One region of the Synechococcus sp. M16.1 genome, then DNA from elsewhere that is predicted to be linked to it. Evidence: predicted binding sites of a transcription regulator. Region 1 holds the regulator's gene; each other region holds the start of a gene.
The links. Region 1 encodes NtcA, which controls nitrogen genes in cyanobacteria. Its sites were predicted from a motif close to GTANCNNNNGNTAC; they were not measured.
Positions count from the first base shown of each region.

Region 1 (4,923 bases):
CCCCTACAGTATCGAGACTTCAAACCACCCGAGACCCAGCGTCGCCATGGCACAACGCACCCGTCTGGGAGACCTTCTCCGCCCACTGAACTCCGAGTACGGCAAGGTGGTTCCCGGATGGGGCACCACTCCCGTGATGGGCATCTTCATGGTGCTGTTCCTGGTGTTTCTGCTGGTGATTCTTCAGCTTTACAACAAGTCCCTCATCCTCGAGGGCATCAATGTGAACTGGAACGGCCTCGGCTGATCTGCACCCATGAACATCTTCGGCGTCGGTCTCCCCGAAATGGCGGTTATCGGCGCCGTTGCCTTGTTGGTTTTCGGGCCGAAACGCCTTCCCGAGCTTGGTCGGACTCTTGGTAAGACCCTGAAGGGCTTCCAATCCGCGTCCAAGGAATTCGAACGCGAGATCAACAAAGCCATGGCTGAACCGGAAGTTTCCGGTGAGGCTGCGAAGCCGGTTGAAGAACTTCCCCCCAGCGACTGAGTCGTTCCAGCGGTATGACCACTGATCTCAAGCTGGTGGTGGGTCTGGGAAATCCGGGTGCGAAATACGCCGGCACCCGTCACAACATCGGCTTCATGGCCCTCGAGCTTTTGGGTGAGCGCTCTGGGTTCAGTTTTCGTCAGCAAGCCAAGTTGCATGGTCTTGCAGCCGATACAGGGGTTGGTGAGCAGCGGCTGCGCTTGCTTATGCCTCAGACCTACATGAATGACAGCGGTCGTGCCATTCGTGCAGCTCTCGATTGGTTCGGCCTGGAGCCTCACCAATTGCTGGTGCTGGTGGACGATATGGATCTTCCGCTGGGTCGTTTGCGGTTGCGGGCCCAGGGCAGTGCCGGCGGGCACAACGGTTTGCGCAGCACCATTCAGCATCTCGGGACCCAGGCGTTCCCCAGGCTGCGGATCGGCATTGGTGCGCCGGCTGAGAACCCTGCCGAACGCCGCGCCCGAACGGTATCCCATGTTCTTGGTCCGTTCAGCAAGGCGGAGCAACCCTGTGTGGGCGCTGTTCTCGATGCTGTTCTGGATGGGATTCAACGTCTCCAGCGCCAGAGCTTTGAGCGCGCTGGAACCTGGATCAACGGGTTCCGCTACGACCTGGAGTCGGTCGACTGATGCCGGCACTTCCGGCGACAACGGCCCATTTGCGGGTGCTCCGCCAGTGTTTTCAAGCCAAGTGCGTGGAGGGTGAAGTTTCTGCTGGAGGGTTTGAGTGGCAGTTTTCCTGGGCCTTTGATCGCGGTGAACTGGTGGTGGAGCCATCCCTGGGACGTGCCCTGATCGAGGATGCCCTGAGGCGTTTTCTGGTGCGTTCTGATTACAGGCTGGAACCGGGGGGTGATTACACCTTCATGGTCCGGGCCAGGTTCTGAGCGAGAACGTCGGAGCAGGCTCAGGCCATTTCAGGCGGCATTGCAGGTGCTCCTCAAGCATCACCAAAGCTGCAACAGCATCAAGATCCACCGGTGGAATGCGCAGTCCTGCCGGCAGCATCCGTCGCCAACCTCGAGCCGGCCATAGTGCCCAGTAACGCTGTCTCGCCCTCAGGGTTGTTCCCTGCTCCGGAACCACGGTGAGATGGCCCAGCCGTTCCAGTCGCTGGATCCAGGCTCGGCTTCCCGTGCCATCGCCGATCAGGATGCGGTCGAGAGCTTGGTCTTGATTCCAGTGCTCCAACCAGGGTTCGACGGCCTCCGGGGCCAGCACATGCCCTTCGCGCACGAGGCCGAGCTGAAGATCGGCCAGCACAAGACCACATTTGCAGCGGCCTGGATCGATGACGGCCACCCGTTTCATGGGGAGGCCTGAATGGTGACGACGACAGGATCGGCACTGTCGCTGACCCCTGCGGAAATCACGTCCAAGACCACGCTTTGGCTGGGTCCTTCCATCAGGGTCTGGGCCAGTTGGGAGAGGGCTGATCCATCGAACTGAAGGCCTTCGGTCAGGGATCCCCGCCGCTGCACTTCGGCATAGGCCGAGGCCAGGAGAAGGTTCAACCGTGTGCGAATGCCCTCTGGAGTGCGTTCATCAGGTTGCAGTGTGGTGGTGGCCAGCACGTCTCCGCGTTGGGTCACCGGCCGGTTCGGACGCACCTCTGGGAAGGCGTAAACCGCTGTTTCACCTCGCAGCACATTGGTGGCTGAGCGCAGCGAGATCACCCAGGTCTCCGGTTTGCGGATGATGCTTTGCAGGCGTTCCACATCGCTGCGCGGAACGCGGATCAACTGGCGTTCGGGTGCTTCGCCAGGTCGCACTTTCCCGTAGGCCTTGAGATTGGCCTCCTGCAACAGCCTGTCGACAGCCTGTTTGGCCTGGTCCGGAGCATCGAGTCGAACCGTTGCTCTTGCCAAGGTCTGTCCGCTGCTGATCACCACCGATCCACGCCGCAAGGCGACCAGATTGCGTTCCAGTTCTTTGAGTTCCTTCTCACCGGCTCGGATGCGGCTGCGAACGCTGTTGAGTTCGGCTTCCGTGCGCTCGATGTCCGCATCGCGGGAGGCGATGTCCTGGCTGAGGCGTTCACGTTCGGCTTCGAGTTGGGCCAGCTCCTTCTGAAGAGGAGCCAGTTCGAGGCGCAGGGTGTTGGACCGTTGCTGCGATTGCTCGAGCTCAATGGCGATCCGTTTGGTTTCCGTTTGGGTCTTGTCCCGTTCCCGCTCGGCTGCCTCCAGCTGCTGACGGCTGTCTTGGAGTTTCTCCTGCAGGGCATCCAGTTCAAACAGGCCCACCCGCAACTGCCGGCTCACCAGAAGCATCAGGCCAAGTGAGAGTGCGCTGATCAGGCTGCCGGTCAACACCGTGATCAAAACGGCGGTGCGCCGTGGGCGCATGCTGAACAAACTCAGTCGCGCTTTGCCGACGCGGCTGCCCAAGCGGTCGCCCAGGGTCGACAGCACGCCCCCGAGCACCAACAGAACCAGGATCAGTGCCCAGCCGCTCATCGCTGCACAAGTCGGGCGATGGCAGGCCTAGCTGAAGCGTTTGGCCAGCGCGATCGGATCCAGAACCGTGATTTTCTTGCGGTCAATCTGAACCAGACCGGATTGACGCAAGTCTCCCAGCAGACGCGTGATTGTGACGCGTGTTGAGCCAATTGCTTCAGCGATGGCCTGATGGGACAGGCGCAGGTCGATGGTGATGCCCAGCTGATCTGCCACGCCGAAGTCCCTGCAAAGCACCAACAGGAAGCTCACCAGCCGGGATGACATGTCCCGATGGGTGAGGGTTTCAATCATCGTCTCGGTCTGCAGAATCCGGCTGGAGAGACCCTGAAGCAAGCGCAGGCCAACGCTGGTGTCTGCTTCGATGGCGGCCTTCACGGAGGTCGCTGGTGCCGTCACCATTTCGACCCGGGTGAAGGCCACAGCGTGATAGAAGCGGTCGGACCGTTGACCTGTCAGCAGTGACAGCACCCCGAAGAGGCTGTTCTCGCGGAGCAGGGCCACGGTGATTTCTTCTCCCGATTCGTAGACGCGGGACAGACGAACGGCTCCCCGGCGGATTAGATACACCCGTTCTGCGGGATCTCCAGGGAAAAAGATGGTTTTGTTGCGGTCCACCAGTTCAGTGCTGGCGCCATCGAGATCCCGGATGATCTCCAGCAGAGAGCGGTTGGCGGGCTCTGCGCTGGGAGCTGGAGCCACCATCTGCGGGGCGTATCGGCTGAAACCTCGGCTACTGGTCATGACAACCCCCTGGTGAAGCGAAGTTACGGAGCCGGCGGTGGCCGCCATGTAGCGGTTATTACGTAACGCTGCTGTGCTCGTTGAAGACCTGGCGTTGCGCCTGCATCAGGGATGTCAATCCCGGCTCCGCTAAATCCAGCAGCTCATTGAGTTGGCTGCGACTAAAGGGCGCTCCCTCCGCAGTCCCCTGGATTTCCAGCAGACGGCCATCGCCGGCCTGCACAACGTTCAGGTCCACCTCGGCTCGACTGTCTTCGCTGTAGTCCAGATCCAGCAAGGCTTGGCCATCAACCAAGCCAACGGATACGGCTGCCACCTGATCGACCAGGGGAGATCGCTCCAGCACTCCTTGTTCCACCAGTGATCGGCAGGCTTGGTCCAGGGCGAGCCATGCCCCGGTGATCGAGGCCGTCCGGGTGCCGGCGTCGGCTTGGATCACGTCGCAGTCGATCAGCAAGGTGCGCTCCCCTAGGCGCTCCATGTCGATCACGGCGCGCAGGCTTCGGCCGATCAGCCGCTGAATTTCCTGGGTGCGACCCGAGAGTTTCATCAGCTCCCGTGATTGCCGCTGTGGGGTGGATCCAGGCAGCAACCGGTATTCGGCGCTGAGCCATCCCAGCCCTTCTCCCTTGCGCCAGCGGGGAACTTTGTCCTCTAAGCAAACGCTGCAGAGAACAGCGGTTCGGCCGGTGTGAACCACAAGGGAGCTCAAGGCAAACCCCATGGGATTCCAGGTCACCGAGAACGGTCGCAACTGCTGCGGGCGACGGCCATCAGTGCGGCGTTCAGGGGATTGGCTCATTGGTGGTGTGCAGTTCGTCAAGCCTGGCAGGCGGTTGGTTCTCGCCCTGTCCAAACACCATGGGTGGTGTCAATCCCCTTGTGGAATGTGATCTCGCCGCTACATTCAAGGTCTTGCCGGGGTCGCCCGGACAGATGCTTCCGTGATGACCACAAGCCTCGCCGACCCCCAAGCCTTCCAGAATTCCCTGGATCGGGATCAGCAGGCTTTACAGCGGGCGGGCCTGAGGCCTTTGCCTGCCGTCACTGATCCGCCACCCCTACATCTGGTGGCTCCCGAAGGACAGGTGCAAGTGCATACGGCGCCCTATCGAGGCAGTTTTGCCAGTGTTCTCAGCCAGGCCATGCGAGCTGCCGGCTTGGGCAGTCGTGTTCTGATCAGTCAGTTCCTCAAAGGGGGCGTGCAGCAGGGACCGGCCGGCCGGGTGCA
Region 1 is NZ_CP047954.1:250,428-255,350, forward strand. It holds gene psbH (photosystem II reaction center phosphoprotein PsbH) at 47-247, shown strand; gene SynM161_RS01260 (TatA/E family twin arginine-targeting protein translocase) at 257-487, shown strand; gene pth (aminoacyl-tRNA hydrolase) at 502-1,119, shown strand; gene SynM161_RS01270 (DUF3146 family protein) at 1,119-1,376, shown strand; gene SynM161_RS01275 (resolvase) at 1,354-1,800, opposite strand; gene SynM161_RS01280 (DUF3084 domain-containing protein) at 1,797-2,948, opposite strand; gene ntcA (global nitrogen regulator NtcA) at 2,976-3,692, opposite strand; gene rph (ribonuclease PH) at 3,751-4,494, opposite strand; gene SynM161_RS01295 (cob(I)yrinic acid a,c-diamide adenosyltransferase) at 4,640-4,923, shown strand, end outside.

Region 2 (4,923 bases), 310 kb from region 1:
GGAGCATCAACTCAGCGTGCTGCCGGAACCGGAGCAACGTCGGGAACTGGTGGCCGCCAGCGGCGACGAAATCCAACGGCTGCGTTTTCTCGGCAGCACTGATGAATTGGTCTTTGAGGCCCGCAGCCTGGTGGAGACCCGGCCAGCACCCCCGCTGGAAAGCTGCTTCAACGGATTGGAACCACCCCTGCCCTACCCACGGGGCCAGCTCAACAGCGACCTTCAGGGGGCCCTGGAGGGCTGGTTGCCCAACGGCCAGCACGAACCCGCGGCCATCGACCTCACCCAGGAAGCCCTGATGGGCAGCAACCAGCAAACCCTGGCTTTTCTGAAGCAACTGATTGAGCTGATTCAGGAGCGGGTGAAATACACCCAACGCCATGTGGGCCCCGCCTGGCCGGCGGGTCGAACTCTGCGCGAACGTATCGGCTCTTGCCGTGATCTGGCCATGCTGATGGTGGCCTGCTGCCGTGTGGTGGGTCTCCCCGCCCGATTTGTGAGCGGCTATCAACTGCAGCAACCTCCCCCGAAGGATTACGACCTGCATGCCTGGGCAGAGGTTTACCTGCCGGGAGCGGGCTGGCGCGGCTTTGACCCCAGTGCCGGGATGGAAGTCAACGAGCGCTACGTGGTGCTGGCCACCTCCTCCAAGCCGGAACTCACCGCAGCTGTGAGCGGCAGCTTCAGCGGCCCCCCGGGAACAAACAGTGAATTGACCTGGCAGATTCAGATCAGCGAAGAAGCCTCCGCAACGGAAACCCCTTCACGCAACCTGGTTCAGGCCGCCTGAAGCAACGGTTCCACCCCGTGCAACTGGGGCTTCGGCGCCGAGCTGTGGGTGGCTGCCATCAAAGCCGGAATTTCGGCGCTGTTGTAAACGCGAAATTCATGCACCAGAGAAGCGCCTTCTTCACGAACCGCCTGGTTCAGAACGACGGAACCATCGGGATCGGAGATCGAACGATGGAAGGTGCCAGGAGGGATGCGAAGGATGTCGCCACCACTCTCGAGCCGAACAATGTGAAACGGCTGCTCCCAGGCCAGGTTCACCAAGAAGAAGGTTCTGCCGCCACTGGCCGCCAGCAGATTGTCTTCCTGATGGGGATGCAGATAGAACTGCCAGGCTCCGCTCTCCGGATCGTTGGGAGGCGAGACCGCAGGGCCGCTGTGAATCACCAGGTCGCGCGCATTCGAGGTATCCACGGTGACGTCGAAAAAACGAACCGACGGGGTGTCGCGGAAGCGCTCGTAGGCCAGCAGTTCAAACATTTGGATGGATCCTTTTGGATCCTTCAGCTGCCCCGTTGTACCGAGAGCATCACGCAAAAACGGTGACGATCACGACGGTTCAGCCCCCCAGATACGCCATTTCCGCATGGGTTGACGCAGCAGCCGCTGGATCACGCTCCTCGCTGTAGCGGTCTTGACGTCGCTGCCAAAGCTGGCGCATGGCCTGCTCGAGGCGAGGCTCCGACGCCAGCGCAGGCTTGAGATCCGTGCCATTAGCGGAGAACAAACAGGTGAACGCCTGTCCATCGGCAGTGACGCGCAAGCGGTTGCAATCGCCGCAGAACGGCTCAGTGATGGAAGCGATCACACCGATGGATCCGGCGCCATCGCCATAGCGCCAACGCCGGGCTGTCCCACCCCTGAGGCGACCCAGCGGTTCAAGAGGCCAACGGGCATGAATGCGCTCCACCATCTGCGCCGCCGGCAGCACCTGCTCCAGCATCCACTGGTTGCGGTTGCCCACATCCATATATTCGATCAAACGCAGCTCGATCCCCTGCTGCCGCGCCAAAGCGGCCAAGGGCAACAGCTGATCGTCATTGATCCCCCGTTGGATCACGGCATTGAGCTTGAGCTCACCGCGTGAGGGATCAAAGCCGGCGGTGCAGGCCGCCGCGATGCCGTCCTGCACCTGGCGCACCAGGCGTTCACCAGCCACGGCACCACCCTGGAGGCCAGCCATGCGCGCCGCTGCTTCCCCTTCCGCCGCATCCAGGCTGATGGTGATGCGATCCAGCCCTGCGGCACGCAACGCCCGCGCCATCGGTTCCGACAACAGCACCCCGTTGCTGGTGAGCGCCACGGTCTGCAAACCGGCGATCGGATCCGAACGATCCCGCCGGGCCTGAGCCACCGCCTCCAGCAAAGGCAACAAACGCCGGCTCAACAACGGCTCTCCACCGGTGAGCCGCAACGTTTGTGCCCCCAGGCGCGTGGCCACACGAATCACACGAATCTGCTGCTCAAGGGTGAGCAGGCCAGGGGGCTCCTCCACATCCGGACAGCAGTACGGACAGGCGAGATTGCAGCGGGCCGTGAGCGACAACCGCAGCACCCCGATGGGCCGGTTGAGGCGGTCTGCGAGTGGCAGCGGAGTGCTCATCCCTCCAAAGCTGCCAGATCTGAGGGGCAGTTGGCATTCACCAACGCCTCCGCAGGCAAGCGCACCGCCTGATGGGGAACGCGGGCCAACCAATCCATCCAGCGCAACTCTCCGCATTGCAGTTGCTGATCAAGGCTGGAGCGGAAGGGGGAACCGGAGGGGATCACCGCCAACAGTGGCTGCAGCCGTTGCCCGTCATGGGCCACCGCTGCTTGCTCCGGGGCACGATTCCAGGCTGCGATCAGCTGGCGGACAACGGCGGTGTTCAAACGGGGCATGTCCACCGGCAGCACCAACAAGGCCTCCCCAGGCTGAGACGGCAACAGCCTGGCCAGCGCCTGCAGAGGGCCATTCCAGGGAGGGGGCTCCAGCAGCACGGAACATCCCGGCCGGTGGGCCAGCAGCTCTGCGTGGGCGGCATGACGACTCAACACCTGCACCGGATAACCGAGGGGCAACAGCTGGTCGACCAGGGCCGTGAGCCAGACACCACCGGAGGGATGCGGCAGGAGGGCCTTGTCACGCCCCATGCGACGGCTGCTTCCGCCACTGAGCACACAAACCCGCAAGCCTTGGTTCACATCGCCGACCAAGAATCTGCACCAGCGGAGTCCAACAACGCACAAAAGTTGCAACCGCTACCAAATCATTGCCGCACAAGAACGCCTGATCCGATCAATCAGCCCCGTTGATGTTTGCTTCGGTACAGAAAAACAGAAATCGGTAACCAATCTGACCAAACACGGGCCCGACGAATTGATTAACTGCGCGGGTCAAACGGATTCTCTTTTCGACCGTTTTGCCATCCCCGGGCACCCTTCCTTTTGAAGCCCGAGGTTCCATTTCTTCTCCTCAATGCTTGGCGACCTTTGGTCGTTCCAGGGCAGGTACCGAACCCTTCACCTGACCTGGATCGCCTTCTTCCTGACCTTCGTGGTCTGGTTCAACCTGGCCCCTCTGGCCACCACCGTAAAAGCGGACCTGGGTCTGACCGTTGGTCAGATCCGCACCGTGGCCATTTGCAACGTGGCCCTCACCATTCCGGCGCGCGTGCTGATCGGCATGCTCCTGGACAAATTCGGACCCCGGATCACCTACTCCTCGATCCTGGTGTTCTCGGCGATTCCCTGCCTGCTGTTTGCCTCCGCTCAGGACTTCAACCAGCTGGTGGTGGCCCGTCTGCTGCTCTCCATCGTTGGCGCCGGCTTCGTGATCGGCATCCGCATGGTGGCCGAGTGGTTCCCGCCCAAGGAAATCGGCCTGGCTGAAGGCATTTATGGCGGCTGGGGCAACTTCGGCTCCGCTTTCTCCGCCCTCACCATGGTGGCCCTTGCTGGCTTCCTCTCCTTCTCCGGCGGATTCGAACTGCCCACCGGCGCTGTTCTGAACTGGCGCGGTGCCATCGCTCTGACCGGCATCGTCTCGGCCGTCTACGGCTGCTTCTACTTCTTCAACGTCACCGACACCCCCCCCGGCAAGACGTATCAGCGCCCTGCGAAAACTGCAGGTCTGGAAGTCACCTCCATGCGCGACTTCTGGGGTCTGCTGGGCATGAACGTGCCCTTCGCAGCCATCCTCTGCGTGCTCTGCTGGCGCCTGTCCAAGGTGGGCTTCCTCACCGCAAGCACCTATCCGCTGGCGCTCGGTGCCGTTGCCGTCTGGTTTGCCTTCCAGACCTGGGGAATCATCCGCACCAACCGCGACCTGATCCTCGGCAACAAGGTTTATCCCAAGGAAGATCGCTACGAGTTCCGCCAGGTGGCGATCCTCGAGCTCACCTACATCGTGAACTTCGGCTCCGAACTGGCCGTGGTTTCGATGCTGCCCACCTTCTTTGAAACCACCTTCGATCTGCCGAAGGCCACCGCCGGAATCCTGGCGTCCTGCTTCGCTTTCGTGAACCTGGTCGCCCGCCCTGCAGGCGGTCTGATCTCCGACCGCGTCGGCAGCCGCAAGAACACCATGGGCTTCCTCACCGCCGGTCTCGGCGTGGGCTACCTGGTGATGAGCATGATCAAGCCCGGCACCTTCACCGGCACCACCGGCATCGCTGTTGCCGTGGTGATCACCATGCTCGCCTCCTTCTTCGTGCAGTCCGGTGAAGGCGCCACCTTCGCGCTGGTGCCCCTGGTCAAGCGTCGCGTCACCGGTCAGGTGGCCGGCCTGGTGGGTGCCTACGGCAACGTTGGTGCTGTGACCTACCTGACCATCTTCAGCCTCCTGCCGATGTGGATGGGCGGCGGCGGCGAACCCACCCCCGAGGTGATCGCGGCTTCCAACAGTGCCTTCTTCCAGATCCTGGGCGTGGCCGGTCTGATCGTGGCCTTCTTCTGCTTCTTCTTCCTGAAGGAGCCCAAGGGGTCCTTCGCAGACCTGCACGAAGGCGAAACCGCCTGATCCATCTCCCTCCGCAGCACCCTGTCGCTGCATAACGACCCGGAGCTTCGGCTCCGGGTTTTGTTCTTTTTTTGGTTCCTGCATGACCAACTCACCCCGCAGCGTGCGCAGCCAGTGCCCCTACTGCGGCGTGG
Region 2 is NZ_CP047954.1:2,053,094-2,058,016, forward strand. It holds gene SynM161_RS11660 (transglutaminase family protein) at 1-790, shown strand, start outside; gene SynM161_RS11665 (redox protein) at 778-1,269, opposite strand; gene SynM161_RS11670 (GTP 3',8-cyclase MoaA) at 1,349-2,392, opposite strand; gene SynM161_RS11675 (molybdenum cofactor guanylyltransferase) at 2,389-2,985, opposite strand; gene SynM161_RS11680 (NarK family nitrate/nitrite MFS transporter) at 3,248-4,789, shown strand; gene SynM161_RS11685 (nitrate reductase) at 4,872-4,923, shown strand, end outside.
Region 2: a site for NtcA is predicted at 3,021-3,034, ahead of SynM161_RS11675 (molybdenum cofactor guanylyltransferase). Genes of this name have one in related genera too.

Region 3 (4,923 bases), 500 kb from region 1:
TCGGTGCCGGTGATCAATGCCCTCACCGATCTGGAGCATCCCTGTCAGGCCCTGGCCGACTTCCTCACCATGCAGGAAGCCCATGGCCCCCTTCCTGGTCAGACCCTGGCTTATGTGGGCGACGGCAACAACGTGGCCCATTCCCTGATGCTCTGCGGCGCTCTGCTAGGGGTGAATGTGCGGATCGGCTGCCCCGAGGGCTTCGAGCCCTTGCCGGGTGTGCTTGAGCAGGCCCAATCTTTGGCCCAGCACGGTGCCTCGATTGAGGTGGTGACTGACCCCAGTGAGGCGGTGGCGGGTGCCCAGGCCGTTTACACCGACGTTTGGGCCTCCATGGGCCAAGAGGCCGAACAGGCGCAGCGGGAGCAGGCCTTTGCAGGATTCTGTGTGGATCAAGCCCTGATGGAGCAGGCGGCAGCCGATGCGATCGTTCTGCACTGCCTGCCGGCCCACCGCGGTGAGGAGATCAGCGCCGAGGTGATGGAGGGCACGGCAAGCCGCATCTTTGATCAGGCGGAAAACCGCCTGCATGCGCAGCAGTCTCTGTTGGCGGTGTTGATGGGTGGTCTGTGACGGTGATCCACCGCTGGTTGGTGCCGTTGATGGTCACCGCCCATGCGGTGGCAGCGTCAGCGGATCAGGCCACCGACAAACAACAGCAGAGCACCATCGCCCGATGGACGGCCGAGAAAATCTGTGAAATGGGTGTGGATGCTTTTTACGCCTTGCCGGATCCTGAGCTCAAAACCATGTTTGAGCGCGACACCTCGATGCGTTACGAGGATGTTCCCAACGCACCAACCGATCAGGAAAAGTCCCGTATTACCGGGCAATTGATGGGATATCTGATGGCGGCCTGTCCGCAACAGCTTGAGAACTACAAAAACCGCTGAAGAGCATCGCGATGCGTAAGGAACGCTGCTGGGTTTGGTTCAAAGGTGGCCTCTCGGAGGAGGGGCACTGGATGTCGGGCTGGGTGGCCAGCACAACCGAGCAGCCGGGGCTGCTGATTGAGCATCCCGGCTATGTCTCCTGCCGGGTTCCGGAATGGCGTGTGGTGTTTAAGGAGCCCAAAGACCTGAACCTGGCGCCGAGCATTCCTGAAGCTGCGGTGTGGAAGCTGGTTTGAGTGAGCCTGCGCTTGCGGCACACGGCAAGGAACGGTACAAATGTATTGCCCGAACCTTTTCTTGCGGTGACCCGTGCCCCCCAGGAGCCCCTCACCACTGCTCAGCAAGAGCTTTACGACTGGCTGGCGGACTACATCGGCACCCATCGCCACAGCCCTTCGATTCGCCAGATGATGCAGGCGATGGGACTGCGCTCTCCTGCGCCGATCCAGAGCAGGTTGCGCCATCTTCAGCAGAAGGGATGGATTACCTGGCAGGAAGGCCAGGCGCGGACCTTGCAGCTCCTTGGAGACATGGTCGGTGCCGCCGGGATTCCCGTGCTGGGCGCCGTTGCCGCCGGTGGCCTGGTGACGGCTTTCGATGATGTTCAGGAGCATCTCGACCTGGCGCCGGTGCTGGAGACCCGTGGCCTGTTTGCCCTGACGGTGAATGGTGACTCGATGGTCGACTCCCACATCGCCGATGGGGATGTGGTGTTGATGGAGCCGGTGCAGGATCCGCAGCGGTTGCGCAACGGCACGGTGGTGAGTGCTCTGGTGGCCGGCAGTGGCACCACGCTTAAGCATTTCCATCGCCAGGGGGCGACGGTGGTGCTGGAAGCTGCCAACCCCGCTTATCAACCGATTGAGCTTCCCGCCGAACAGGTGGAGGTGCAGGGTCGCTTGGTTGCCGTCTGGCGCCAGGTCTGAGGCTCCCGCGGTGTAAGCTGTTTCACGACAACGGCGGCTCTGAAGCTTCCACGTCGATATGGGGCCATAGCTCAGCTGGTAGAGCACCTGCATGGCATGCAGGGGGTCAGGAGTTCGAGTCTCCTTGGCTCCATTCTTAAGAAAAGCCAGTCCAGCACTGGCATCTGAGCGGTCCACTCGGGCCGCTTTTTTAATGAAAAACGGCTAAATATCATTTTTTGTGCGCCAAAGTGTGCGCCAATCTTGCGGGGAAGGTGTTGAGCGGTGCTAGTGCCAAAAACGCGCTGTGTATCCATTTGAACGACGCAGGGGTTGACACTCCCCTATAAAGGATCTGTAGCAACCGCTACATAACGTTCACTCCTTTCGAAGGGGCGCAGACACTCCAAGCCACGGAACGGGGACTTGGAATTTTCTGAGGAACTAACCATGACTGCTCTTCTCTACAGAGGTCACTCCTACGAAGCTCAAGCAGCTTCACCCAAAGCTTGTGTCGAGCTGACCTACCGCCGCGAGCACTACAACACCTGCCGCGAAGAAGTCGCTCAAAATGCTCATCCGAGCCTGACCTACCGAGGCGCGTCCTACACCAAGTGATCAAGGCTTGATCAGAAGATCCCTAGCCCCTGCCCTCGGTGGGGGTTTCTTTTTGCCTGGAGTTGGCATCCTTGGCTGAGCAGTCAGGCTCTGATGGCACGGATCGGCAACAAAAAAGCGTTCACCGTCCACCTAAGCGATGAGATGGCGGCAATGCTTGATCTCAAGCGGAAGGAGTGGTGCCTAAGAAGTCGCGGTGAAGTCATAGAGCGCCTTTTGGGTTGGATGGTCGAGTCCTCAGAGTCGGACTCGTAGCCGTTGTGAAGTTGCGCTGGTGGTGATTGAGGAGACATGAGCTACTTCAAGTGCCCTCACTGCAACTTTGATCCCGGTGCCCATGCTTGGTCGGGTATGGCCCGGGCGAGGCATAAATGGGAGGCGCACCAAATCCCTAGTAGCGCAACCTTCAACTCCAGAACCCACTACTACCCAGATAAAGAGACTTGGGATGAGTACCAGTCGAAGCTGAGGGTGGCGAGGCTCTACCCAGTGCTCTCGCTTCTTAAACAGTGGATTAAAGGGATTCCCGAGAATCTCCACTTGTCGAAGTCACAGCTGCTCTGGCTCACCTTGGGCATCGGTCTAGTCCTTGGATACGCCTTGGCGCTTCTGTTCCATCGCTGAAGCTCTGGCATCAATCAGAGCCACCAACGCTGAACGCAAATGCAGCTGGCGGGATGCGCTGGTGATGACCGCCAAGGGAAATGGCTTCGCCGGCGGAGTGACGTAAGGAAGGTCGAAAAGAGAGAGAAATTCAGGTAGGGGTGAGTGCTGATGAAAAGAACTGATTCGTCTTGGTCACGGGTCTAGTGACAGGAGCGCCTGAGGTCCTTAAATTCCACTCACACCAGATACAGTGTCCAAACGCTTCATAAGCTCCATGCCGGCACCACTACAGTGGGTTTCGACTCCGGCACTTGGTCAGGGCCGTGCCAGTGGGGGAAGCACTGCGGCCGAGCTGTTTGAGTCAGGAAGTAGTCAGAAGCGCAGGTCCCTTCTCGAGACACTCGTAAGAGAGATCTGCCAGAACAGCTGCGATCAAAGGATCGGCTCTGAGAGGGCATCTGTCTATTTCGATCTGCTGCTGCTGAACGGTGAAGAGCGTGATGCATTTCTAAGGGCTGCGGACTGGGGTGGTTTGAAACCGCACATGGGTGCGGTAACTGGCCTCAGTGGTGCTGCGCTCACCCTCAGAGCGGGGCTCGAGGCGATGGAAGCCGACACGCTCGTCTGCCTGCGCATCAGCGACAGCGGCACCGAAGGTCTTTCGGGAGATGACTGGGACGAGAGCGGCAACTTCCGCCGCCTCTGTATTCAGAATTTCTCCACCGGCAATGACGCCGGGCGTGGTGGAAGCTTCGGACTAGGCAAGGCGGTGAGCTGGATGCATTCGCGCCTGCTCACGGTTCTGTTCTCCTCACGCGTGCATGGCCGGGAACAGGAAGGCTTGAGGCTGTTCGGGCGAAGCGAGATCCCGGCCCATGACATCGAAGGAGCTTCATTCCTTGATGGTGCCTATCTCGGCTCACCGGGTCTTCGCGACGGAATCGATGTGGCTTTGTCCGACTGGAGAACTGAGGAAACATGCGTCGATTTGAAGCTTGAAAGAGCAGGGCTCAGCGGAAGCGGGACGACACTTCTTATTCCCGCGTTCCATGAACCAGATCGGGAGGACACAGGGGCACTTGGCATTCGGGATCCGGAAGATCTCTGCGCAGACCTGACCGATGCCGCAGCGAAATGGTTCTGGCCAGCGATCAGCTGGGGACGCCTAGAAGTGCAAGCCCGTGTCTTTCGCAGTGGCGATGCAAATCCAAGCCACGTAAGCCGTGCCGAAGTGAACGGCATTTGGGCACCTTTTCTCGCCGCCAGTCGGACCGAACCTGGAACCGCTGCTGCCCTCGACCCCGGAGACTCCGCAGCCCTGGATCTGACAAGTTTTCCCCTCCCCCGGAGAATCCACCCAGAGGACCGGCCAGACCTGCTTCACAAGCCTGCTGAGACCACCATCCGTCTGGGTGTGACGAGGGTTAGTCCCACCGAAGGCTGCCTGCCTTGTCGATCCACCATTGCTCTGATCCGTGGGGCCGGAATGGTCGTCGACTATGTCGACGGAAATCGCTTGAACGACGGCGGCGCTTATTGCGCAGCTGCAATGGTGGGAAATGCCATTCAGCACATACCGGCTTCCGCCGCCATGGATGCTCAGAGCGCAGTGCCGGCGGATGTGGAGGAGTACTTCCGGGCTGCGGAGCCAGTCACGCATGACGACTGGCTTCCGACCACCCGCCGACTGAGGGAGAGCTACGACTGGCGTGGGTCGGCAGGACGACTGAGGGGCCTGCGCTCTGAGCTGCGGCAGTTGGTGATCCAGAAACTTCTGATTGCAGATGAACCGTCACCGGATGAAGGCCCGGAACTGCTTGCACGGATGCTCAATCTCGGCCGGGGGATCAGCCCGACTTCTGAGACAAAACGCGGCGAGCGACCGCGGTTGGAAATTGTTC
Region 3 is NZ_CP047954.1:751,799-756,721, forward strand. It holds gene argF (ornithine carbamoyltransferase) at 1-573, shown strand, start outside; gene SynM161_RS04185 (hypothetical protein) at 570-893, shown strand; gene SynM161_RS04190 (hypothetical protein) at 905-1,129, shown strand; gene lexA (transcriptional repressor LexA) at 1,196-1,819, shown strand; tRNA gene SynM161_RS04200 (tRNA-Ala) at 1,880-1,952, shown strand; gene SynM161_RS04205 (DUF4278 domain-containing protein) at 2,249-2,416, shown strand; gene SynM161_RS04215 (hypothetical protein) at 3,297-4,923, shown strand, end outside.
Region 3: a site for NtcA is predicted at 2,156-2,169, ahead of SynM161_RS04205 (DUF4278 domain-containing protein). Genes of this name have one in related genera too.